Regions from separate parts of the Enterobacter sp. ECC-175 genome, predicted to be linked through region 4. Evidence: predicted binding sites of a transcription regulator. Region 4 holds the regulator's gene; each other region holds the start of a gene.
The links. The regulator sigma-54, encoded in region 4, starts transcription at its own class of promoters, with help from an activator protein. The targets are predictions, from matches to a motif close to GTTGGCACANNTTTCGCTNT.

Region 1 (5,931 bases), 520 kb from region 4:
AGAGCTTAAGCAGTATTATCAGCAGGTTGATGACTGCGGTAACGCCCTGTGGCGCGGGATCGCATTGACCCGCGACGACTGCATTCGTCGCGACGTGATAAAAGCCTTAATCTGCAACTTCCGCCTCGATTTCAGCGACGTGGAAGCTCAGTGGGATCTGCACTTCAGCGATTACTTTGCGGAAGACCTGAAGCTGCTGGCGCCGCTGGCTAAAGATGGGCTGGTGGATGTTGCTGACGGTGCGATTGAGGTGACGCCAAAAGGGCGCCTGTTGATTCGTAACATCTGCATGTGCTTCGATGCTTACCTGCGCCAGAAAGCGCGTCTGCAGCAGTTCTCGCGGGTAATTTAAGCGGTTTTGCCGGGTAAGGCTAAGCCTTCACCCGGCACAGAAAAATTACTCCATCCCCAGCTCTTTCAGCTTGCGCGTCAGGGTATTGCGCCCCCAACCGAGCAGGCGCGCGGCTTCCTGCTTGTGTCCCTGCGTATGGCGCAGCGCGGTGGTCAGCAGCGTCCGTTCCAGCTCCGGCTGGGCCTCCGAAAGCAGGTTTTGATGACCGGAACGCAGCGCGCGGTCGGCCCACTGCGCCAGCAGCGTCGCCCAGCTGTCCGGCAGCGCGTGGCCGGTGCTGCTTTCAGGCGCGGACGCTTCAAACAGCTCACTCGGTAAATCCTGAATCAGCACCTCCTGTCCGGCGGCCATCACGGTCAGCCAGCGGCAGGTGTTCTCAAGCTGACGCACGTTGCCCGGCCATGCCAGGCGGGTGAGGGCGGCGTCGGTTTCCGGATGCAGCTGTTTCGCTTCGACGCCCAGCTCGCGGGCAGCCACCTGCAGGAAGTGGCGCGCCAGGCGCGGAATGTCTTCACGACGCTCGCGCAGCGGCGGCAGATGCACGCGGATAACGTTCAGGCGGTGGAATAAATCTTCACGAAACTTCCCCTCCTGCACGCGAAGCTCCAGGTTCTGGTGCGTCGCGGCGATGATGCGCACGTCCACCTTAACGGGCGCGTAGCCGCCCACGCGGTAAAACTGCCCGTCGGCCAGCACGCGAAGCAGGCGCGTCTGCACGTCCAGCGGCATATCGCCAATTTCATCCAGGAAAAGCGTGCCGCCATCGGCCTGCTCGAACCGCCCCTGACGTATGGTATTCGCCCCGGTAAACGCCCCTTTCTCATGGCCAAACAGCTCGGACTCAATCAAATCCTTCGGGATCGCCGCCATATTCAGGGCGATAAACGGCGACTTTGCGCGCGGGCTATGGCGATGCAGCGCGTGCGCAACCAGCTCTTTACCGGTACCCGACTCACCGTTTATCAACACGCTGATCGACGAGCGCGACAGGCGGCCAATAATGCGAAAAACGTCCTGCATCGCGGGCGCTTCGCCGATGATGTCCGTCGTCGGGCCAAAATCCGGCGCGTTGCGCGGCTGCTGCTGTTCCTGATAGTGGCTAATGGCGCGCTCGACCAGGGCAACCGCCTCGTCGATATCAAACGGCTTAGGCAGGTAATCAAACGCGCCCTGCTGGTACGCGCTTACGGCGGCATCCAGGTCTGAGTGGGCGGTCATTATGATGACCGGAAGCATAGGATGACGCTGTTTGATCTGCTTGAGCAGCGCCAGCCCGTCCATGCCCGGCATACGAATGTCTGACAGCAGCACGTCCGGCGTTTTGGTGGTGAGTGCGTCGAGCACCTCGCTGCCGCTCTCAAACGTTGTGCAGCTTAATCCGGCCCCCGTAAGCGCGCGTTCAAGCACCCAACGGATGGAGCTATCGTCATCGACTACCCAGACTATCCCTCGTTGCATACTCGTCACCTTTATTTTTTAATCGGCAGGAAAACCGAGAACTCGGTATGTCCCGGCCAACTGGTAAATTCAATTTTGCCTGAGTGTTGGTCAATCAGGCTGCGGGCAATGGATAATCCCAGACCAGTACCGCCTTCGCGCCCGCTCACCATCGGGTAGAACAGCGTGTCCTGCAAATGCGGTGGAATGCCCGGCCCGTTATCCTCAACGTCGATGCGCGCCGCCAGGCGGTAGCGCACGCCGTGCAGCGTGAGCTGGAACGCCGTGCGGGTGCGCAGAATAATTTCGCCCCCTTCCGGCCCCAGCGCCTGCAGCGCGTTACGCACGATGTTCAGCAGCACCTGTTCAATCTGGTCAGGATCGTGCGCCAGCTCCGGCAGGCTGGGATCGTAGTCGCGCACCAGGGTGACGTTTTCCGGCAGCTCCATCGACACGAGCTTCACCACGCGCTCCGCCACCTTGTGAATGCTTTCTGAGACATGCATGCCGGGGTGCTGCGGCCCTAACAGTCGGTCCACCAGGTTACGCAGGCGATCCGCCTGCTCGATGATGACGTTGGTGTATTCCGCCAGCGAGGGGTCTGGCAGCGCTTTGGTTAACAGCTGCGCCGCGCCGCGCAGGCCGCCCAGCGGATTTTTGATTTCGTGGGCCAGGCCGCGCACCAGGTCGCGAGCGGCTATTTGCTGCGCATGCTGAAGCTGTTCCTGGCTCAGGCGGCGCTGGTTGTCCATCGGCGCCATCTCCAGCAGGATCATGCCGTCAGGAAGACGCTGCGCCGTCAGGGAGAGAATGTGCGAGCGCCCGTCAATCACCAGCGTTACTTCATTGTCTGTAAACCCCTGTCCGGCGAGCAGGCTTTCGCGCATCAGCTCAACGTTCAGCGAGAAATAGCTCAGCAGCTCCGGGAGCGGGGTGCCAAACAGCTTGCGCGCGCTCTGCGCCAGCAGCTGCTGCGCCGCCGGGTTGGCGTAATGCACGGCCAGCTCGTCATCGACAAGCAAAATGCTGGTAATCAGGGAATTGAGGATCTGCCCAGCATCGGGCAGCGTGCCGGTTGCCATTCAGCAGTCTCCTGGAGTTGGTTGCACTAATTTAGTGCAGTATAGCTTTTTGTCGTCAAAAAGCGCGAGGAATCAGGCCGTTGGCGGAGAAAAAAGCCCATCCGAAGATGGGCCAAAAAGTTTCCACGGCAACTAAAACCTGCGTCTTTCTCGCTACAGCCGCGTTGCTGTAGCGAGAAATCCATTGGTTTTTAAACTCTCACGATGCATCGTGCAGAGTTTTCATACTGCTTTAAACGCTGTAGTACAGTTCGAACTCAACCGGGTGCGGCGTCATGCGTACGCGGTCGTTCTCTTCGGTGCGCAGCGCGATGTAAGCGTCGATCGCTTCATCGGTGAACACGCCGCCAGCCGTCAGGAACTCACGGTCTGCGTCCAGCGCCTGCAGGGCTTCTTCCAGAGAGCCTGCAACCTGTGGGATCTCTTTCGCTTCTTCTGGCGGCAGGTCATACAGGTTTTTATCCATGGCTTCGCCTGGGTGGATCTTGTTCTTGATACCGTCCAGGCCGGCCATCAGCAGCGCGGCGAAGCACAGGTATGGGTTAGCAGCCGGGTCCGGGAAGCGCACTTCGATACGACGCGCTTTCGGAGAGGCAACCACCGGGATACGGATAGAAGCGGAACGGTTACGGGCAGAGTAGGCCAGCATGACCGGCGCTTCGTAGCCTGGGACCAGACGCTTATAGGAGTTGGTGGTTGGGTTCGCCAGGGCGTTGATCGCTTTCGCGTGCTTAATCACGCCGCCGATGTAGTGCAGCGCCTGCTCGGACAGACCGGCATACTTGTCGCCAGAGAACAGGTTGGTACCGTTCTTGGACAGGGACATGTGGCAGTGCATACCGGAACCGTTGTCGCCAAACATTGGTTTTGGCATGAAGGTCGCGGTTTTACCGAAACGGTGCGCCACGTTGTGCACAACGTATTTGTAGATCTGAATCTCATCCGCTTTCTTGGTCATGGTGTTGAAGCGGGTTGCGATTTCGTTCTGACCAGCGGTCGCCACTTCGTGGTGATGCGCTTCAACGACCAGGCCCATCTCTTCCATGATCAGACACATGGTGGAACGGATGTCCTGTGAAGAATCGACCGGAGGAACCGGGAAGTAACCGCCTTTCACGCCAGGACGGTGACCTTTGTTACCACCTTCGTATTTGGTGGAGGAGTTCCATGCGCCTTCGATGTCATCGATAGCCACGTGGGAACCGGAAATCGTCGCGCCGAAGCGGATGTCGTCAAACAGGAAGAATTCTGGCTCTGGCCCGAACAGCACGGTGTCCGCGATGCCGGTAGAACGCAGGTACTCTTCAGCGCGTTTCGCGATGGAGCGCGGGTCGCGGTCGTAGCCCTGCAGCGTGCCTGGCTCGAGGATATCGCAGCGGATGATCAGCGTAGACTCTTCGAAGAACGGGTCAATGAGCGCGGTAGAGGCATCTGGCATCAGAACCATGTCGGATTCGTTAATGCCTTTCCAGCCGCCGATGGAGGAGCCGTCAAACATTTTGCCTTCTTCAAAGAATTCGGCGTTCACCTGATGAGCAGGAATTGTGACGTGCTGTTCTTTACCTTTGGTATCGGTGAAGCGCAGATCAACAAACTTCACTTCATGTTCGTTCAGCATCGTCAAAACGTGTTCAGCGGACATACTTACTCTCCAGATTGGTCATTGTCGTCGTGGTAACGAGGTCTTCAAATCGGCCGTGCTGCCATTTTTTTACTGTATTTCTGTAAAGCGAAAACTGTGCCAACTTTTAAAACACCCCAAAAAGGCGTTATCATGCGCACCATAGTGCAAAAGTGCTGCACTACAATGGATTTGTTGCACCAGTATAGTGCTTCAATGTGAACATTGAGCACCATATTGGTGCAATTTACGTTAAAGTGCCCTTTTACCGCTCCGTGAAAGCGATCACAAAGCATCTCTGCAATACTTGTTTGCGGGGGATGTTTGTGATCCTGTTTTGTAGTGCGATTAATCCGTGTACAATAACGCGCTATTTCTAAATGCCTGAGGCAAAGTTGTGATCGAAAAATTGCGTAACATCGCCATCATCGCGCACGTCGACCATGGTAAAACTACCCTGGTTGATAAGCTGCTGCAGCAGTCCGGTACGTTTGATGCTCGTGCCGAAACTCAAGAACGCGTGATGGACTCCAACGATTTGGAGAAAGAGCGTGGGATTACCATCCTCGCCAAAAACACCGCCATCAAATGGAATGACTACCGTATCAACATCGTTGATACCCCAGGCCACGCCGACTTCGGTGGTGAAGTTGAACGTGTAATGTCCATGGTAGACTCCGTTCTGCTGGTCGTTGACGCAATGGATGGCCCAATGCCGCAGACGCGCTTTGTGACCAAAAAGGCGTTTGCCCATGGTCTGAAGCCAATTGTTGTTATCAACAAAGTTGACCGTCCTGGCGCGCGTCCTGACTGGGTTGTTGATCAGGTATTCGACCTGTTCGTTAACCTCGACGCGACCGACGAGCAGCTGGACTTCCCTATCGTTTACGCTTCTGCGCTGAACGGTATTGCCGGTCTGGACCACGAAGATATGGCGGAAGACATGACCCCGCTGTATCAGACGATTGTTGACCGTGTACCGGCTCCAAACGTCGATCTCGACGGCACCCTGCAGATGCAGATCTCTCAGCTGGACTACAACAACTACGTTGGCGTCATCGGCATTGGTCGTATCAAGCGCGGTAAAGTTAAGCCTAACCAGCAGGTTACTATCATCGATAGCGAAGGCAAAACCCGTAACGGTAAAGTCGGTAAAGTTCTGACTCACCTGGGTCTTGAGCGTATCGATAGCGACATCGCTGAAGCAGGCGACATCATTGCCATCACCGGTCTGGGTGAGCTGAACATCTCCGACACCATCTGCGACCCGCAGAACGTCGAAGCGCTGCCGGCCCTGTCCGTTGATGAACCAACCGTATCCATGTTCTTCAACGTCAACACCTCTCCGTTCTGCGGTAAAGAAGGTAAGTTCGTTACCTCTCGTCAGATCCTTGACCGCCTGAACAAAGAGCTGGTGCACAACGTTGCGCTGCGCGTTG
Region 2 (5,931 bases), 1.8 Mb from region 4:
CCCTTAACAAACGCCATGAGCGACGACAATTCACACAGTAGCGACACTCCAAACACTAAAAAGGGATTTTTCTCCCTTATTCTGAGCCAGCTTTTCCACGGCGAGCCCAAAAACCGTGACGAACTGCTGGAGCTGATCCGTGATTCCGGGCAAAACGATCTTATCGATGAAGATACGCGCGAGATGCTCGAAGGGGTAATGGACATCGCCGACCAGCGCGTGCGCGACATCATGATCCCCCGCTCGCAGATGATCACCCTGAAACGCAACCAGACGCTGGACGAGTGCCTCGATGTCATCATCGAATCCGCCCACTCGCGTTTCCCGGTTATCAGCGAAGATAAAGATCACATTGAAGGCATTCTGATGGCGAAGGATCTGCTGCCGTTTATGCGCAGCGACGCGGAAGCCTTCAGCATGGAAAAAGTGTTACGCCAGGCCGTGGTTGTGCCGGAAAGCAAACGTGTGGACCGGATGCTGAAAGAGTTCCGCTCTCAGCGCTACCACATGGCGATTGTGATTGATGAGTTTGGCGGCGTCTCGGGTCTGGTCACGATCGAGGATATCCTTGAGCTGATCGTGGGCGAAATCGAAGACGAATACGACGAAGAAGAAGATATCGACTTCCGTCAGCTGAGCCGCCACACCTGGACCGTGCGCGCGCTGGCGTCCATTGAGGACTTCAACGACGCCTTCGGCACCCACTTCAGCGATGAAGAGGTGGATACCATTGGTGGGCTGGTAATGCAGGCCTTTGGCCATCTCCCGGCGCGCGGCGAGACCGTTGACATCGACGGTTACCAATTCAAGGTCGCCATGGCCGACAGCCGACGTATTATTCAGGTTCACGTCAGAACGCCGGACGACTCACCGGTGCCAAAACTGGAAGATTAATGTAAATGGCATTTGCCCCATTCTTTGAACGCCAGCGCGTCCGTCTGCTGCTGGCGCTGTTACTCGGAGCCAGCGGTACGCTGGCTTTTTCGCCTTACGATATCTGGCCAGCGGCCATTCTCTCCCTGATGGGGCTACAGGGTTTAACCCTGAATCGCCGCCCGGTGCAGGCCGCGGCTATCGGCTACGTCTGGGGGCTGGGGCTCTTCGGTTCCGGCATTAACTGGGTCTACGTCAGCATCGCGCAGTTTGGCGGAATGCCCGGCCCGGTTAACGTTTTCCTCGTCGTGCTGCTCGCCGCTTACCTCTCGCTTTACACCGGCCTGTTCGCGGGCATCCTCTCTCGCCTGTGGCCCAAAACGACCTGGATCCGCGTGGCGATTGCCGCCCCCGTTGTCTGGCAGATAACTGAATTTCTGCGCGGCTGGGTGCTGACCGGCTTCCCGTGGCTGCAGTTTGGCTATAGCCAGATCGACGGCCCGCTGAAAGGGCTGGCGCCGGTCATGGGCGTAGAGGCGATTAACTTCCTGCTGATGGTCGTCAGCGGCCTGCTGGTGCTGGCCCTGACCGCGCGCAGCTGGAAGCCCCTGGTTGCCGCGCTGGTGCTGTTCGCTCTGCCCTTCCCGCTGCGTTACGTCCAGTGGTTCACCCCGCAGCCCGAGCGCGCCATGCAGGTTTCTATGGTGCAGGGGGATATTCCTCAGGCGCTGAAGTGGGATGAAAATCAGCTTATCAACACGCTGAAAATCTACGCCAACGCCACCGAGCAGGTGATGGGAAAATCCCAGATGGTGATCTGGCCGGAGTCCGCCATTCCGGATCTGGAAATTAACCAGCAGCCGTTCCTGAAGATGATGGATAACCTGCTGCGCGCGCGCGACACCACGCTGATTACCGGAATCGTTGATGCGCGGCTCAACCAGCAGAACCGCTACGACACGTACAACACCATCATTACGCTCGGCAAGGGCAGCGAGTATAGCTACGACTCAAGCGACCGCTACAACAAAAACCATCTGGTACCGTTTGGCGAGTTTGTGCCTCTGGAGTCGATTCTGCGCCCGCTGGCTCCGTTCTTTGACCTGCCGATGTCATCCTTCAGCCGCGGGCCGTACGTTCAGCCGCAGCTGCACGCGCACGGCTTTGCGCTGACGCCCGCCATTTGCTACGAAATCATCCTCGGCGAGCAGGTGCGCGATAACTTCCGTCCGGATACCGACTACCTGCTGACCATCTCGAACGACGCCTGGTTTGGCAAGTCGATTGGCCCGTGGCAACACTTCCAGATGGCGCGCATGCGTTCGCTTGAGCTGGCTCGCCCGCTGCTGCGCAGCACCAACAACGGCATCACCGCCGTGATTGGTCCGCAGGGTGAAATTCAGGCGATGCTCCCGCAGTTCACCCGTGACGTGCTGACCGCAAAGGTCACGCCAACCACGGGCCTGACCCCGTACGCCCGTACCGGCAACTGGCCGCTGTGGGTGCTGACCGCGCTGTTTGGCTTTGGCGCCGTGGTAATGAGCCTTCGTCAGCGTCGCAAATAACCTTCCCCCTCACCCTAGCCCTCTCCCCACAGGGGAGAGGGAACGGTTCTCTGCACTTTTTCAAAATCCAGCTCCGCCTTTTCCCCTCTCCCTTCCAGGGAGAGGGATAGGGTGAGGGTCAATTCTGGCACGCCTATTGCTTTGATTATCCCCGCAAACGCTTTCTGGCTTAACGTGCAACCTTGTCGCACCAGCGTAGATCGTCGGTAGCACCGAAACGGTGCAACGGGAGATTATTGCCTCTGAATGGTGCGGCGCGCTTCGCAAAAATAAACAATAACGCAGCAAAATCTTTACATTAAGCCAGACTAAATGTTAACAAGCTTGCATAACACTGCACTCGCACAGCGCGAGATATAACAACATCACAATGGGTATCAATGCGTCACTGACGCTGATAAGAAGGAGTTGGGTATGCAATTACGTAAACTGGCCACAGCAATGCTGATGATGGGGATGTCGGCGGGCGTCGTTCACGCTGAAGACGCTCCGAAAGCAGGAAGCACGCTCGACAAGATCGCCAAAAACGGCGTTATCGTGGTCGGCCACCGTGAATCATCCGTCCCGTTTTCTTACTACGACAACACGCAAAAAGTCGTGGGCTATTCACAGGACTACTCCAACGCCATCGTTGAAGCCGTGAAGAAAAAGCTGAACAAACCCGATCTGCAGGTGAAGATGATCCCAATCACTTCACAGAACCGCATTCCCCTGCTGCAGAACGGCACCTTCGATTTTGAGTGTGGTTCCACCACCAACAACCTTGAGCGCCAGAAACAGGCGGCCTTCTCCGACACCATCTTCGTTGTCGGCACCCGTCTGCTGACCAAGAAAGGCGGCGACATCAAAGATTTTGCCGATCTGAAGGGTAAAGCGGTCGTCGTGACGTCCGGCACGACGTCAGAAGTGCTGCTGCACAAGCTGAACGACGAGAAGAAAATGGATATGCGCATCATCAGCGCGAAAGACCACGGCGACTCCTTCCGTACCCTGGAAAGCGGTCGCGCCGTCGCGTTTATGATGGACGATGCGCTGCTGGCCGGCGAGCGTGCAAAAGCGAAGAAACCGGACAACTGGGAAATCGTGGGCACCGCGCAGTCTAAAGAGGCCTACGGCTGCATGCTGCGCAAAGACGACGCCGACTTTAAAAAGCTGATCGATGACACCATCGCGCAGGCGCAGACCTCCGGCGAAGCGGAAAAATGGTTCGACAAATGGTTCAAGAACCCTATTCCACCGAAGAACCTGAACATGAACTTCGAACTGTCCGATGACATGAAAGCGCTGTTCAAAACACCAAACGACAAAGCTCTTAACTAATTAGAACAACAGGGGCGGGAATACCTGCCCTCTCGATTGTCGGGAAGCACGGACAGACTATACGCGGAGTGGTCGTTCCCCACTCAGCGCGAAAATGAGCTTCTCACCAATCTTCGAGGGTAGCGCTGCTACCCTTTTTTTTCTGGAGTTTATTATGTCAATCGACTGGAACTGGGGCATATTTCTGCAACAAGCCCCGTTCGGCAACACCACCTATCTCGGCTGGCTCTGGAGCGGCTTTCAGGTCACCGTTGCGTTATCCATAACGGCGTGGATTATCGCGTTTCTCGTCGGCTCGCTGTTCGGTATTCTGCGTACCGTACCCAACCGCTTTCTCTCCATGCTCGGCACTCTGTATGTGGAACTGTTCCGAAACGTTCCGCTGATCGTGCAGTTCTTTACCTGGTATCTGGTGATCCCGGAACTGCTGCCGGAAAATATCGGCATGTGGTTCAAGGCAGAGCTGGACCCCAACGTGCAGTTCTTCGTCTCCTCCATGCTGTGTCTGGGGCTGTTCACCGCCGCGCGCGTCTGCGAGCAGGTACGCGCGGCCATTCAGTCGCTGCCGCGCGGACAGAAGAACGCCGCGCTGGCGATGGGGCTGACGCTGCCGCAGGCCTACCGCTACGTGCTGCTGCCAAACGCCTATCGCGTCATTGTCCCACCGATGACCTCAGAGATGATGAACCTGGTAAAAAACTCGGCCATCGCCTCGACCATCGGCCTGGTGGACATGGCCGCGCAGGCGGGCAAGCTGCTGGATTACTCCGCACACGCGTGGGAGTCCTTCACTGCCATTACGCTCGCGTATGTTCTGATTAACGCTTTCATCATGCTGGTAATGAACCTGGTTGAACGCAAAATTCGCCTGCCGGGCAATATGGGGGGCAAATAATGTACGAATTTGACTGGAGTTCTATCGTCCCTTCCATGCCGTACCTGCTGGATGGCCTGTTGATTACGTTAAAAATCACCGTCATTGCCATCATCATCGGTATCGTCTGGGGAACCCTGCTGGCGGTGATGCGCCTGTCGAGCTTTAAGCCGCTCGCCTGGTTTGCGACCGCGTACGTTAACGTTTTCCGCTCCATCCCGCTGGTGATGGTGCTGCTGTGGTTTTACCTGATTGTTCCCGGCTTTCTGCAAAACGTGCTGGGGCTGTCGCCGAAAACCGACATCCGCCTGATCTCCGCGATGGTGGCGTTTTCGATGTTTGAGGCCGCGTACTACTCTGAGATTATCCGTGCGGGCATTCAAAGCATCTCCCGCGGGCAGTCCAGCGCCGCGCTGGCGCTGGGAATGACGCACTGGCAGTCAATGAAGCTGATTATTCTGCCGCAGGCGTTTCGCGCCATGGTCCCGCTCCTGCTGACGCAGGGCATAGTGCTGTTCCAGGATACCTCGTTGGTCTACGTTCTTAGCCTGGCGGACTTCTTCCGCACCGCGTCAACCATTGGCGAGCGTGATGGTACCCAGGTTGAGATGGTCCTGTTCGCGGGCGGGGTCTATTTTGTGATTAGTTTAAGCGCGTCGCTGTTGGTCAGCTGGCTGAAGAAAAGGACTGTATGATGATTTCCCTGAAAAATGTTTCAAAATGGTATGGGCACTTTCAGGTGCTGACCGACTGCTCCACCGAAGTAAAAAAAGGCGACGTGGTCGTGGTGTGCGGGCCGTCCGGCTCCGGAAAATCGACGCTCATTAAAACGGTGAACGGCCTGGAACCCGTGCAGCAAGGCGAGATCGTGGTTAACGGCACCAGGGTTAATGACAAGAAGACAAATCTGGCTCAGCTGCGCTCCCACGTTGGGATGGTGTTTCAGCACTTTGAGCTGTTCCCGCACCTCTCCATTATTGAGAACCTGACGCTGGCGCAGGTAAAAGTGCTTAAGCGCGATAAAAAGGCGGCGCGCGAAAAAGGGCTGAAGTTGCTTGAGCGCGTGGGGCTTTCCGCTCACGCCGATAAATTCCCGGCACAGCTTTCCGGCGGCCAGCAGCAGCGCGTGGCGATCGCCCGCGCGCTGTGTATGGACCCCGTCGCCATGCTGTTCGACGAACCCACTTCGGCGCTCGATCCCGAGATGATCAACGAAGTGCTGGACGTCATGGTCGAGCTGGCTCACGAAGGGATGACCATGATGGTGGTGACGCACGAGATGGGCTTCGCCCGCAAGGT
Region 3 (5,931 bases), 490 kb from region 4:
CGGCGCTGTCCGCCAGCGCGGACTGCCTGACCAGCCGCGTCAGGGTATCGCTCAGCGAGCCGAGATCGGGCTGCTGTAAAAGTGTGCGCGTGATGTCAAACAGGCCCTGCTGCCCAAGATCGCTCATCGGTGTATACGGCATATTGCTTTCCAATAGAAACTGGCAAAAATAAAAACAGCGCTGGCCGCTTATGGCGCGGCTCTAGCAGATTCGCGGTAACGGCTCCGCGTGCGGCAGATCGAGCGTACGCTTGACGCCGTAAAGCCCGGCCAGGCGTACCCCTTTGCGTTCAACCACCTCACCAATAATGGCGGCCTCCTTTCCTAAAGGATGGGCGCGCAGCGTCGACAGCACGGCGTCAGCCGCCTGGCGCTCCACGCCGATCACCAGCTTGCCTTCGTTAGCGAAGTTTAGCGGATCGAGGCCGAGCAGCTCGCACAGCCCGCGCACCTCCTGCTTCACGGGCAGGCTGCGCTCGCTCAGCTCAACGCCAAAACCGCTGCTGGCGGCAAACTCGTGCGCCACGGCGTTCACGCCGCCGCGGGTGGCATCGCGCATCGCCTTCACGCCCGGCACCGCGCGCAGCGCCTGAACAAGCGGCGTCAGCACCGCGCAGTCGCTGCGAAGCGCACCGTCCAGCCCCAGCCCTTCGCGCAGGTTCAGAATGGTCGCGCCGTGGCAGCCGAGCGTTCCGCTGGCCAGCAGCACGTCGCCGGGGGACAGGCGCCGTGCGCCCCAGTGAACGTCGGCGGGGATCGCCCCCATTCCGGCGGTGTTGATAAACAGCTTATCCGCCGCGCCGCGCTGTACCACCTTGGTGTCGCCGGTCACGATCGCGATGCCCGCCTCGCGCGCGGTACGCGCCATGCTCCCGACGACCGCTTTAAGCGTCTCCATCGGCAGGCCCTCTTCGAGGATAAAACCGCACGAGAGATACTGGGGCACCGCGCCGCTGACGGCCACGTCGTTCGCCGTCCCGCAGACGGCCAGCTTGCCGATGTCGCCGCCGGGGAAGAACAGCGGGTCGATGACGTAGCTGTCCGTAGAAAACGCCAGCCTGTCGCCGCGTGCGGTGAGCGTGGAGAGAGAGAGGCGCGCCTGGTCTTCCTGCTCCGCCAGCCACGGGTTGTTAAACGCCTCCATAAACAGCTGATTGATCAGCTGCTGCATCGCCCTACCGCCGCTGCCGTGCGCCATTTCCACCGTGTTCATGCTTCACACTCCTGATTGCGATACTGATACCACGCGGCGCAGGCCCCTTCGGAGGAGACCATCAGCGCGCCGAAGGCGGTTTGCGGGTTACAGGTTTTACCCAGTAACGGGCATTGATGGGGCTTGCATTTGCCGGTGAGCACCTCGCCGCAGCGCGCGCGGGGATCGTCGCATACCTGCTGCGGGCGCGGGCGAAAGTGCGTTTCGGCGTCAAACTGGCGGTACGCGGGCCTCAGGTGAACGCCGGATTCGGCAATCAGCCCCAGCCCGCGCCACTCGCTGTCGCCCTCTACCGTAAACACATCGGCAATCGCCCGGCGGGCGTGAATATTTCCGCTGTCCGGCACCACGCGCCGGTACTGGTTTTCCACCACGCTCAGGGCCGCTATTTTCTGCTCAACCAGCATCAGTACGCCTTGCAGTAGATCAAGAGGTTCGAATCCGGCAACCACTAACGGGCGTTGGTAATCGTCAGCGATGAAGCCGTAGGCCTCGGTGCCGATGACCATGCTGACGTGGCCGGGCGCCAGAAAGGCGTCGATGCCGTTTCCCGGCTCCGCCAGCAGGCTGCGCAGCGTGGGTATCAGCGTAATGTGCTGGCAGAAAAAGAAAAAGTTTTTGCTGCCGCGGGCTTTCGCCTGCTGGAGCGTGATCGCAGTTGCGGGCATGGTGGTTTCAAAACCGAGCCCAAAAAAGACTACCTTGCGCGTCGGGTTTGCCGCTGCCAGGTTGAGGGCGTCCATCGGCGAGTACACGATGCGCACGTCCGCCCCGCGGGCTTTGGCCTGCAGCAGAGAGCCATTTTTACCCGGCACGCGCATCGCGTCGCCAAAGGTGCAGAAGATGACGTCGGGCTGGCGGGCAATCTCAATGCAGCTGTCGATGCGCCCCATCGGCAGCACGCAGACCGGGCAGCCGGGGCCGTGGATGAACTCGATGTTTTCCGGCAGCAGCTGGTCGAGGCCAAACTTGAAGATGGCGTGCGTATGCCCGCCGCAGACCTCCATAATTCGCAGCGGCCGCTGTGCGGTGTAGTCCAGCAGGGCGGCGCGTTTTTTCAGCCGTGCGATAAGCCGCATAACCCGCTCCGGCGCGCGGTATTCGTCAACGTAACGCATGGATCACCGCTCCTCGCCGTACAGCAGCGCGCCCACGTCAGGCTCGACGTCGAACATATTTTGCAGCGCTTCGAGCGTGTCGCGCGCTTCCGCTTCGTTAATCACGCTCATGGCAAAGCCCACGTGAACCAGCACCCACTGCCCCAGCCGCGAGGCACCGGATTCATCCCGGTCGCCCACCAGCGTGAGATCGACATCGCGCAGCACGCCGCAGACGTCCACCTTTGCCTGGTTCCCCTCAATGGAACGTATTTGCCCCGGAACGCCTATGCACATCGTTCGTTCTCCAGCCAGCTCAGCCAGGCGTCCATGCCGTCACCGCGCGTAGCGGACACCAGCAGGATGTGAATGTCGGGATTCACCTCGCGGGCGTACGCGAGGCACTTGTCCACGTCGAAGTTGAGGTACGGCAGCAGGTCGATTTTGTTCAGCAGCATCAGCGAGGCGGCGGCGAACATGTGCGGATATTTAAGCGGCTTGTCTTCCCCTTCGGTGACCGAGAGCACCGCCACCTTATGCCGCTCGCCAAGATCGAAGCTCGCCGGACACACCAGATTGCCGACGTTCTCGATAAAGAGAATGCCGTTATCCGCCAGCGGCAGGCGCGGCGCGGCATCGGCAATCATCTGCGCGTCGAGGTGGCAGCCTTTACCGGTATTCACCTGAATGGCGGGCGTGCCGGTCTCGCGGATGCGCGCGGCGTCGTTGACGGTTTGCTGATCGCCCTCGATGACCGCGCAGGAGACGCGTGCGTTCAGCCGCTTCAGGGTCTCGGTCAGCAGCGTCGTTTTGCCGGAGCCGGGGCTGGAGACCAGGTTCAGCACCAGCTGCTGGCGGGCGGCGAAGCGGGCGCGGTTGCGGGCCGCCAGCCGGTTGTTCTTGTCGAGCACGTTGATTTCAACGTCCAGCATCTGGCGCTGGCTGATGCCCGGCGCGTGGGTTCCGGCTTCCCCGTGGCCGTAGTGCAGATCGCCCGCAGCGGACTGGCGCGGCGTGAAGGTCAGGCCGGTCAATGCCGCAGCCGGACGCGGCGCGGGTGAAAAGGGCGCGGAGCGAAACGCGGAGTGGGGGCGATGTTCATCCCCTTCAATATACAGGTTGCCTTCAGCGCAACCGCAGGTACTGCACATAGGTTACTCCCTCTCGATTTCGAGACGTTGGATCTGCATGCCGTCATCCGCCACGATGCGCAGCCCGGCGCGTTGGCACTGGGGGCAGCGCTGGACCTTTGATGACAGCAGGGTGACGTACTGCTGGCACTCGCCGCACCAGCACTCCGCCTGCTGCTCTTCGATATGAAGTTCGCAGCCTTCCGCCAGCGTGCCGCGGCACACCAGCTCAAAGCAGAAGGTGAGGGCGCTGGTTTCGATGCAGGAAAACGCGCCGATTTTCAGCCATACCCCGGTAACGCGTTTCGCGTGGTTTTGCACTGCCTGCTGTTCGATAAGCTCCAGCGCCCGCTGGCAGAGGGTGATTTCGTGCATGACGCCTCCTTAATAACGGGAAGGCTTAATGCAATAACGGTGCCAGCTTAATTTACGGTAGGGCGTGACGATGACGTCGCTGTCGAAATGACACGTCGACATCACCGTTGTGACAGCGGATGCTTTTAAAAATCACATTTAAATCAATGAATTAAAAACTGGCATGGAATCTGCTCTACGGCTGCTATCTCCATTAACCGGATACCTTTTATGACGATTTGGGAAATAAGCGAAAAAGCGGATTACATCGCACAGCGCCACCATCAGCTCCAGGAGCAGTGGCACCTTTACTGCAACGCGCTGGTTCAGGGGATCACCCTGTCAAAGGCTCGCCTGCATCACGCCGTAAGCTGCGCGGCGCAGGGCGACATGCGCTTTGTCCTGTTCGACCACTTCACGATTTACGTCACCCTGGCGGACACCTTCAACAGCCACACCATCGAGTACTACGTCGAGACGAAAGAGGGTGAGAAGGAGCGCATTGCGCAGGCCGAGCTGATGGCCGACGGCATGGTCGACGGACACGTCAGCAACCGCGACCGCCAGCAGGTGCTGGAGCATTACCTGGAAAAAATCGCGCCGGTTTACAACGGCCTGTACGCCGCGGTCGAGCACGATCTCCCGGTCAACCTCAGGCAGCTTATCGCCACAAGTACATCCGCCAGCGTGGCCTGATTATCCAGTGTCGAGAAGTGTCGATAAGACAGATTTTTTCGTCAAAAATGACTATCACCAGAGGATTGCCCGGTGAACCGTTTTGTAATTGCTGACTCGACGGTCTGTATTGGCTGTCGCACCTGTGAAGCGGCGTGTTCGGAGACGCACCGCCTGCACGGGCTGCAGTCGATGCCGCGCCTTCGCGTCATGCGTAATGAAAAAGAGTCTGCCCCACAGCTCTGCCACCACTGTGAAGATGCCCCCTGCGCGGGCGTCTGCCCCGTTAACGCCATCACCCGCGCGGATGGCGCAGTCCAGCTCAATGAAAGCCTGTGCGTAAGCTGCAAGCTGTGCGGCATTGCCTGCCCGTTCGGGGCGATTGAGTTTTCCGGCAGCCGCCCGCTGCATATCCCGGCGAACGCCAACTCGCCAAAAGCTCCACCTGCGCCTCCGGCTCCCGCACGCGTCAGCACGCTGCTGGACTGGGTGCCCGGCGTGCGCGCCGTGGCGGTGAAATGCGACCTGTGCAGCTTTGATGAGCAAGGCCCGGCCTGCGTGCGCACCTGCCCGACGAGGGCGCTGATTCTGGTCAACATTCGCGACATCGCCCGCTCCAGCAGGCGCAAGCGTGAGCTAACGATCAATACCGACGTTGGCGATCTGTCACTGCTTCAGGCGCATCAGGGGGGAGTGAAATGAACGCGATATCCATGATTAACGGCGCGGTGGCGTGCTTTGCCGCTGCCGCCGTGCTGGCGCTGCTGTTCTCGTTTCATAAGGGCCTGAGCGGCTGGATTGCCGGAATCGGCGGGGCGGCAGGCAGCCTGATGGCGCTGTTTGCCGGCAGCGCGGTGCTGCTCGGCGGAACCGCTGCCCAGGCGGTAATGCCGCTGATTCGCCATACGGTTCTGTTCACGCCGCTAAACGCCATCTGGCTGGTGACGTTTGGCCTTTGCGGGCTGTTTATCAGCCTGTTTAATATTGACTGGCACCGTCATCAGCACGTCAAAGCCAACGGCCTGCTGGTCAACCTGCTGATGGCAACGGCGGTATTAACCGTGATTGCCAGCAACCTCGGGGCGCTGGTGGTGATGGCCGAAATTATGGCCCTCTGCGGCGTGTTCCTGACGGGCTGCAGCGCTTCCGGCAAGCTCTGGTTTGCGCTGGGCCGCCTCGGCACGATGCTGCTGGCGCTCGCCTGCTGGCTGGTGTGGCAGCGTTTCGGCACCCTGGATTTTGCCGTGCTGAGAGGCCAGCCGCTGGGCAACGACGTCTGGCTGCTGGGCGTCGCGGGCTTTGGCCTGCTGGCGGGGATCATCCCGCTCCACGGCTGGGTGCCGCAGGCGCACGCCACTGCCTCCGCGCCTGCCGCCGCGCTGTTTTCTACCGTGGTGATGAAGGTAGGCCTGTTCGGCATTCTGACGCTGTCGCTGATGGGCGGCCAGCCGCCGCTGTGGTG
Region 4 (5,931 bases):
CAGCTGCAGGATAAAAGCCAGGCCCCGGCACAGAAGAAGAGTAACTAATTCGTTATGGCAACATTAACTGCTAAAAATCTCGCGAAGGCCTATAAGGGCCGCCGCGTCGTGGAAGATGTCAGTCTGACCGTGAATTCAGGCGAAATCGTCGGCCTGCTTGGCCCAAACGGTGCGGGTAAAACCACCACCTTTTACATGGTTGTGGGCATCGTGCCTCGCGATGCGGGCAATATCATCATCGATGATGAAGATATCAGCCTGCTGCCGCTGCACGCGCGCGCGCGTCGTGGCATAGGCTACCTGCCCCAGGAAGCGTCCATTTTCCGTCGCCTGAGCGTTTTCGATAACCTGATGGCCGTGCTCCAGATCCGTGACGATCTCACCAGCGAGCAGCGCACCGACCGCGCGAACGAGCTGATGGAAGAGTTCCACATCGAACACCTGCGCGACAGCCTCGGCCAGGCGCTCTCCGGCGGTGAACGCCGCCGCGTTGAGATTGCCCGCGCGCTGGCAGCCAACCCAAAATTCATTCTGCTGGATGAACCGTTTGCGGGCGTTGACCCGATTTCCGTCATCGATATCAAACGTATTATCGAGCATCTGCGCGACAGCGGGCTTGGCGTGCTGATCACCGACCACAACGTTCGCGAAACGCTGGCCGTTTGTGAACGTGCGTATATCGTGAGCCAGGGCCATTTGATTGCCCACGGTACGCCGCAGCAGATCCTTGAAGATGAGCATGTTAAGCGCGTCTACCTTGGGGAAGACTTCAGACTCTGATAGGGTAGAGGTAACGTAACGCCGGCGCGGAGAAAAATGCTCTGAATATGAAGCAAGGTTTGCAATTAAGGCTGAGCCAACAACTGGCGATGACGCCTCAGCTCCAGCAGGCAATCCGCCTGTTGCAGCTGTCCACGTTAGAACTCCAGCAGGAGCTCCAGCAGGCGCTGGACAGTAACCCGCTGCTGGAGCAAACCGATCTTCATGAAGAAGTAGACGCTCAGCAAACGCAGGATACCGAAACGCTCGACACCGCTGACGCCCTTGAGCAAAAAGAGATGCCGGATGAGCTTCCTCTCGATGCCAGCTGGGATGAAATCTACACTGCGGGTACCCCTTCAGGCACGCGCGCTGACTATCAGGATGACGAGCTGCCCGTTTATCAGGGGGAAACCACCCAGTCGCTACAGGATTACCTGATGTGGCAGGTGGAGCTGACGCCTTTCTCCGATACCGATCGCGCCATTGCGACCTCGATTGTCGACGCCGTTGATGACACCGGGTATTTAACCGTCACGCTGGACGATATTCTCGAAAGCATCGGTAACGACGAGATCGAACTCGAAGAGGTGGAAGCCGTTTTAAAACGCATTCAGCGCTTTGACCCGGTGGGCGTGGCGGCGAAAGATCTGCGCGACTGCCTGCTGATCCAGCTCTCCCAGTTCGACAAGGGCGTGCCCTGGATTGACGAAGCCCGCCTGATCATCAGCGAACATCTCGATCTGCTGGCTAACCACGATTTCCGCTCGCTCATGCGCGTAACGCGCCTCAAAGAAGAGGTGCTGAAGGAAGCGGTAAACCTGATCCAGTCGCTCGATCCGCGTCCCGGGCAGTCGATCCAGACCAGCGAACCGGAATACGTGATTCCGGACGTGCTGGTGAGAAAGCATAACGATAGATGGATCGTTGAACTCAATTCCGACAGCCTTCCTCGCCTGCAAATCAATCAGCAGTACGCCTCCCTGTGCACCAGCGCGCGTAACGATTCCGATAATCAATACATTCGCAGTAATTTACAGGAAGCACGATGGCTGATTAAAAGCCTTGAAAGCCGAAACGATACGCTGCTGCGCGTCAGCCGCTGCATTGTTGAACAGCAGCAGGCCTTCTTTGAACAAGGCGAAGAGTTTATGAAACCGATGGTGCTGGCCGATATCGCCCAGGCCGTCGAGATGCATGAATCAACCATTTCTCGCGTGACCACGCAAAAGTATTTGCACAGTCCGCGCGGCATATTTGAGCTTAAGTATTTCTTCTCCAGCCACGTGAACACCGAGGGCGGCGGCGAAGCCTCGTCAACGGCAATTCGCGCGCTGGTGAAGAAGTTGATCGCCGCGGAAAACCCCGCGAAGCCACTGAGCGACAGTAAGTTGACCACCCTGCTGTCCGACCAGGGTATTATGGTGGCACGACGTACCGTTGCGAAGTATCGAGAGTCTTTATCCATTCCGCCGTCAAACCAGCGTAAACAACTGGTGTGACACAACCGATAAGGAAGACACTATGCAGCTCAATATCACAGGACACAATGTCGAAATTACTGACGCCTTACGTGAGTTTTTGAACACGAAGTTCGCCAAGCTCGAGCAGTATTTCGAAAGGATCAATCAGGTCTATATTGTGTTAAAAGTGGAGAAAGTGACTCACATCTCGGATGCCACCCTGCACGTTAACGGGGGTGAACTTCATGCCAGTGCGGAAGGGCAAGACATGTACGCTGCTATCGACGGCTTGATTGACAAGCTTGCGCGACAGCTTAATAAACATAAAGATAAACTGAAACAACACTAATTGTCCGGGCAGTTAACGGGTGCAGGACGGCCTGTTGTGGAGCACAACGGGCCATTTGTACAGTTAGCGCTTAGGTGAAATTATGATGAACAACGATTCCGCTCTTCAACTGAGCAATGTCCTTAACCAGGAATGTACCCGCAGTGGCGTTCACTGCCAGAGCAAAAAACGTGCGCTGGAGATCATCAGTGAACTGGCCGCGAAACAGCTGGGCCTGCCGCCGCAGGTCGTGTTCGAAGCCATTCTGACCCGCGAAAAAATGGGCAGTACCGGCATCGGCAACGGCATTGCGATCCCCCACGGCAAACTGGAAGAAGACACCCTGCGTGCCGTCGGTGTTTTCGTGCAGCTCGAAACGCCAATCGCCTTCGACGCTATCGATAACCAGCCCGTCGATCTCCTCTTCGCGCTGCTGGTGCCCGCGGACCAGACGAAAACGCATCTGCATACCCTTTCGCTGGTCGCGAAACGTCTGGCGGATAAAACCATTTGTCGTCGGCTGCGCTCCGCGCAAAGTGATGAAGAGCTATATCAAATTATCACGGAATCAGAAGGCCGCCAGGAAGATGAGTAACCGGGAGATGACCTTCACATCTGTTGCCCTGAGGAGAAACGGAACATGGTGCTGATGATCGTCAGCGGTCGTTCGGGTTCGGGAAAGTCCGTGGCCCTGCGCGCGCTGGAAGATATGGGCTTTTACTGCGTAGATAACCTGCCGGTGGTGCTGCTGCCCGATCTGGCCCGCACGCTCGCAGACAGACAAATCTCGGCGGCAGTCAGCATTGACGTCCGTAATATGCCGGAATCACCTGAAGTTTTTGAACAGGCAATGAATAGCCTGCCGGAAGCCTTCTCGCCTCAGCTGCTGTTCCTTGATGCTGACCGCAATACGCTGATCCGTCGCTACAGCGACACGCGTCGTTTGCATCCTCTTTCCAGTAAAAATCTCTCGCTGGAAAGCGCCATCGACGAGGAGAGCGATCTGCTGGAGCCGCTACGCTCCCGCGCCGACCTGATTGTCGACACCTCCGAAATGTCCGTGCATGAGCTGGCGGAAATGCTGCGCACCCGGTTGCTGGGCAAACGCGAGCGCGAGCTGACGATGGTGTTTGAATCCTTCGGCTTCAAGCACGGCATTCCTATCGATGCAGATTATGTTTTCGACGTGCGCTTCCTGCCGAACCCGCACTGGGACCCTAAGCTGCGCCCAATGACCGGCCTCGATAAGCCCGTGGCGGCGTTCCTCGACAGACACACAGAAGTTCACAATTTTATTTACCAGACGCGAAGCTACCTTGAGCTATGGTTACCTATGCTGGAGACCAACAACCGTAGCTACCTGACGGTGGCGATTGGCTGTACCGGCGGTAAACATCGTTCGGTCTATATCGCCGAACAGCTGGCCGACTACTTCCGCTCGCGCGGGAAGAACGTTCAGTCCCGTCATCGCACGCTGGAAAAACGTAAAACATGACCGTAAAACAGACCGTTGAGATCACCAACAAGCTGGGCATGCACGCCCGCCCGGCGATGAAGCTGTTTGAGCTGATGCAGGGTTTCGATGCAGAGGTTCTGCTGCGTAACGACGAGGGCACCGAAGCCGAAGCCAACAGCGTGATCGCGCTGCTGATGCTGGATTCAGCCAAAGGCCGTCAGATTGAAGTGGAAGCCACTGGCCCTCAGGAAGAGGAAGCCCTGGCCGCGGTTATCGCGCTGTTCAACGCCGGGTTTGACGAAGACTGATCCCTGTATCCGAGGCGGGTTGCGCTGCGCTTCCCGCCCTACATGAGTGAATTTCTCTCCATAAATCCTTCTCCACCGAGCTGTCGCATCTGGCGCATAATCCACGCCTGGCGGCTTCGCACATAGCCCGAAGGCGCGTCCGCTTTGAAACGGATCGGATTCGGCAGGACGGCGGCCAGCAGCGCCGCTTCAGAGAGGCTCAGCCTGCTGGCGGGTTTATTGAAATAACGCTGGGATGCGGCTTCAACGCCAAAGACGCCGTCGCCGAACTCGGCGATATTCAAATACACCGTCAGAATACGTTTCTTGCTCCAGACGGTTTCGATGCCCACCGTCAGGCCAGCCTCCAGCCCCTTTCTCACCCAGCTGCGGCCATCCCAAAGAAACAGGTTTTTTGCCGTCTGCTGAGATAGCGTCGACGCCCCGCGCACGCGGCTCTCATTTCGCTCGTTGTGCGCCAGCGCTTTCTCTATCGCCGCGACGTCAAACCCCCAGTGTTCCGGGAATTTTTGATCTTCGGCCGCGATTACCGCCAGCCCCATCCACGGCGAGATATCATCCATGCCCGCCCAGTCGGAATGCGCAACGTAGCCGAAATCACCCGACAGCCATGCGCTAACCTGACGCTCAACCATCACCGCGGAAAAGGGAACGGGCATGACGCTGAACAGAGCAATCCCGCCGCCCCAAAAGACCGCCAGAATCACGATAGCGCGCAGCAGGAGACGTTTTACCCATGCGCCCGGAGCAAATTTCCGGCTCATTCAGTAAGAACCAGCACTCTGTCCACCAGCTTATCGATCCCCACGGCCGCCTCGGCAATGTTCTGCGCCAGCATGTACGCGGGCGTCGTGACGATTTTATTGTCTTCATCCACCACGATGTCATCGACCGGACACGGCACGTGTTCCCCGCCCATCTCTTCAATCACCTCGGCGGTATCGATATCGGTTCCGATGGTCAGGCGCAGCGGGAAATCAAAAATTTTAGGCAGCATAGCAGGCGCAATACAGATAAAGCCCTGCGGTTTACCCGCCGCGTGCATCGCCAGCGACAGCGCCTTTAGCTCCGGTTCAAGGCGACACTCCGCGCCCTGCGACGCAAAATTGCTCAGATTTTTCGCCGCCCCAAACCCGCCCGGCACGATTAACGCATCCAGCGCTAAGGCATTAGCCTCCTTCAGAGGGCGGATATCGCCGCGGACAATACGCGCCGCTTCAGTCAGCACGTTACGCGTTTCCGCCATCGGTTCGCCGGTCAGATGATTAATGACATCGGCCTGATTTTTATCCGGCGCGAAGCAGACGACTTCCGCCCCGTGGCGGGACAGGGCCAGCAGCGTTAATACGGCTTCGTGTATCTCCGATCCGTCGTAAACACCGCACCCGCTCAGCACGACACCAATCTTTTTCATCATGACGATCCTTCTTTCCAACTCGCTGAAGCACATTAATAATTCTGATTAAAACGCTATGCTTCACACATTTCACTGATTCATGTAACAAACCATTTAAGATTTGCTATCTTATTTGCGTGCGGCCTCACATTAAGGCGGCGCCCATGCGAAAACAACACGAAAAATTCGGCGCAGCCACAATTTCCCTGGTGTTGGCGCAG

Region 1: a site for sigma-54 is predicted at 4,598-4,617, ahead of glnA (glutamate--ammonia ligase). Genes of this name have one in related genera too.
Region 2: a site for sigma-54 is predicted at 2,562-2,581, ahead of V1599_RS08815 (amino acid ABC transporter substrate-binding protein). Genes of this name have one in related genera too.
Region 3: a site for sigma-54 is predicted at 3,843-3,862, ahead of hypA (hydrogenase maturation nickel metallochaperone HypA). Genes of this name have one in related genera too.

The regions. Positions count from the first base shown of each region.
Region 1 is NZ_CP143776.1:565,059-570,989, forward strand. Features, by position in the region: gene hemN (oxygen-independent coproporphyrinogen III oxidase) at 1-352, shown strand, start outside; gene glnG (nitrogen regulation protein NR(I)) at 398-1,810, opposite strand; gene glnL (nitrogen regulation protein NR(II)) at 1,822-2,871, opposite strand; gene glnA (glutamate--ammonia ligase) at 3,104-4,513, opposite strand; gene typA (ribosome-dependent GTPase TypA) at 4,890-5,931, shown strand, end outside.
Region 2 is NZ_CP143776.1:1,867,293-1,873,223, reverse strand. Features, by position in the region: gene corC (CNNM family magnesium/cobalt transport protein CorC) at 16-894, shown strand; gene lnt (apolipoprotein N-acyltransferase) at 900-2,438, shown strand; gene V1599_RS08815 (amino acid ABC transporter substrate-binding protein) at 2,853-3,758, shown strand; gene gltJ (glutamate/aspartate ABC transporter permease GltJ) at 3,913-4,653, shown strand; gene gltK (glutamate/aspartate ABC transporter permease GltK) at 4,653-5,327, shown strand; gene V1599_RS08800 (amino acid ABC transporter ATP-binding protein) at 5,327-5,931, shown strand, end outside.
Region 3 is NZ_CP143776.1:4,165,347-4,171,277, reverse strand. Features, by position in the region: gene flhA (formate hydrogenlyase transcriptional activator FlhA) at 1-142, opposite strand, end outside; gene hypE (hydrogenase expression/formation protein HypE) at 203-1,213, opposite strand; gene hypD (hydrogenase formation protein HypD) at 1,210-2,331, opposite strand; gene V1599_RS19745 (HypC/HybG/HupF family hydrogenase formation chaperone) at 2,335-2,607, opposite strand; gene hypB (hydrogenase nickel incorporation protein HypB) at 2,598-3,461, opposite strand; gene hypA (hydrogenase maturation nickel metallochaperone HypA) at 3,465-3,815, opposite strand; gene hycA (formate hydrogenlyase regulator HycA) at 4,026-4,490, shown strand; gene V1599_RS19725 (4Fe-4S dicluster domain-containing protein) at 4,563-5,171, shown strand; gene hycC (formate hydrogenlyase subunit 3) at 5,168-5,931, shown strand, end outside.
Region 4 is NZ_CP143776.1:47,402-53,332, forward strand. Features, by position in the region: gene lptA (lipopolysaccharide ABC transporter substrate-binding protein LptA) at 1-48, shown strand, start outside; gene lptB (LPS export ABC transporter ATP-binding protein) at 55-780, shown strand; gene rpoN (RNA polymerase factor sigma-54) at 828-2,261, shown strand; gene hpf (ribosome hibernation promoting factor) at 2,284-2,571, shown strand; gene ptsN (PTS IIA-like nitrogen regulatory protein PtsN) at 2,654-3,145, shown strand; gene rapZ (RNase adapter RapZ) at 3,191-4,045, shown strand; gene npr (PTS phosphocarrier protein NPr) at 4,042-4,314, shown strand; gene mtgA (monofunctional biosynthetic peptidoglycan transglycosylase) at 4,353-5,078, opposite strand; gene elbB (isoprenoid biosynthesis glyoxalase ElbB) at 5,075-5,728, opposite strand.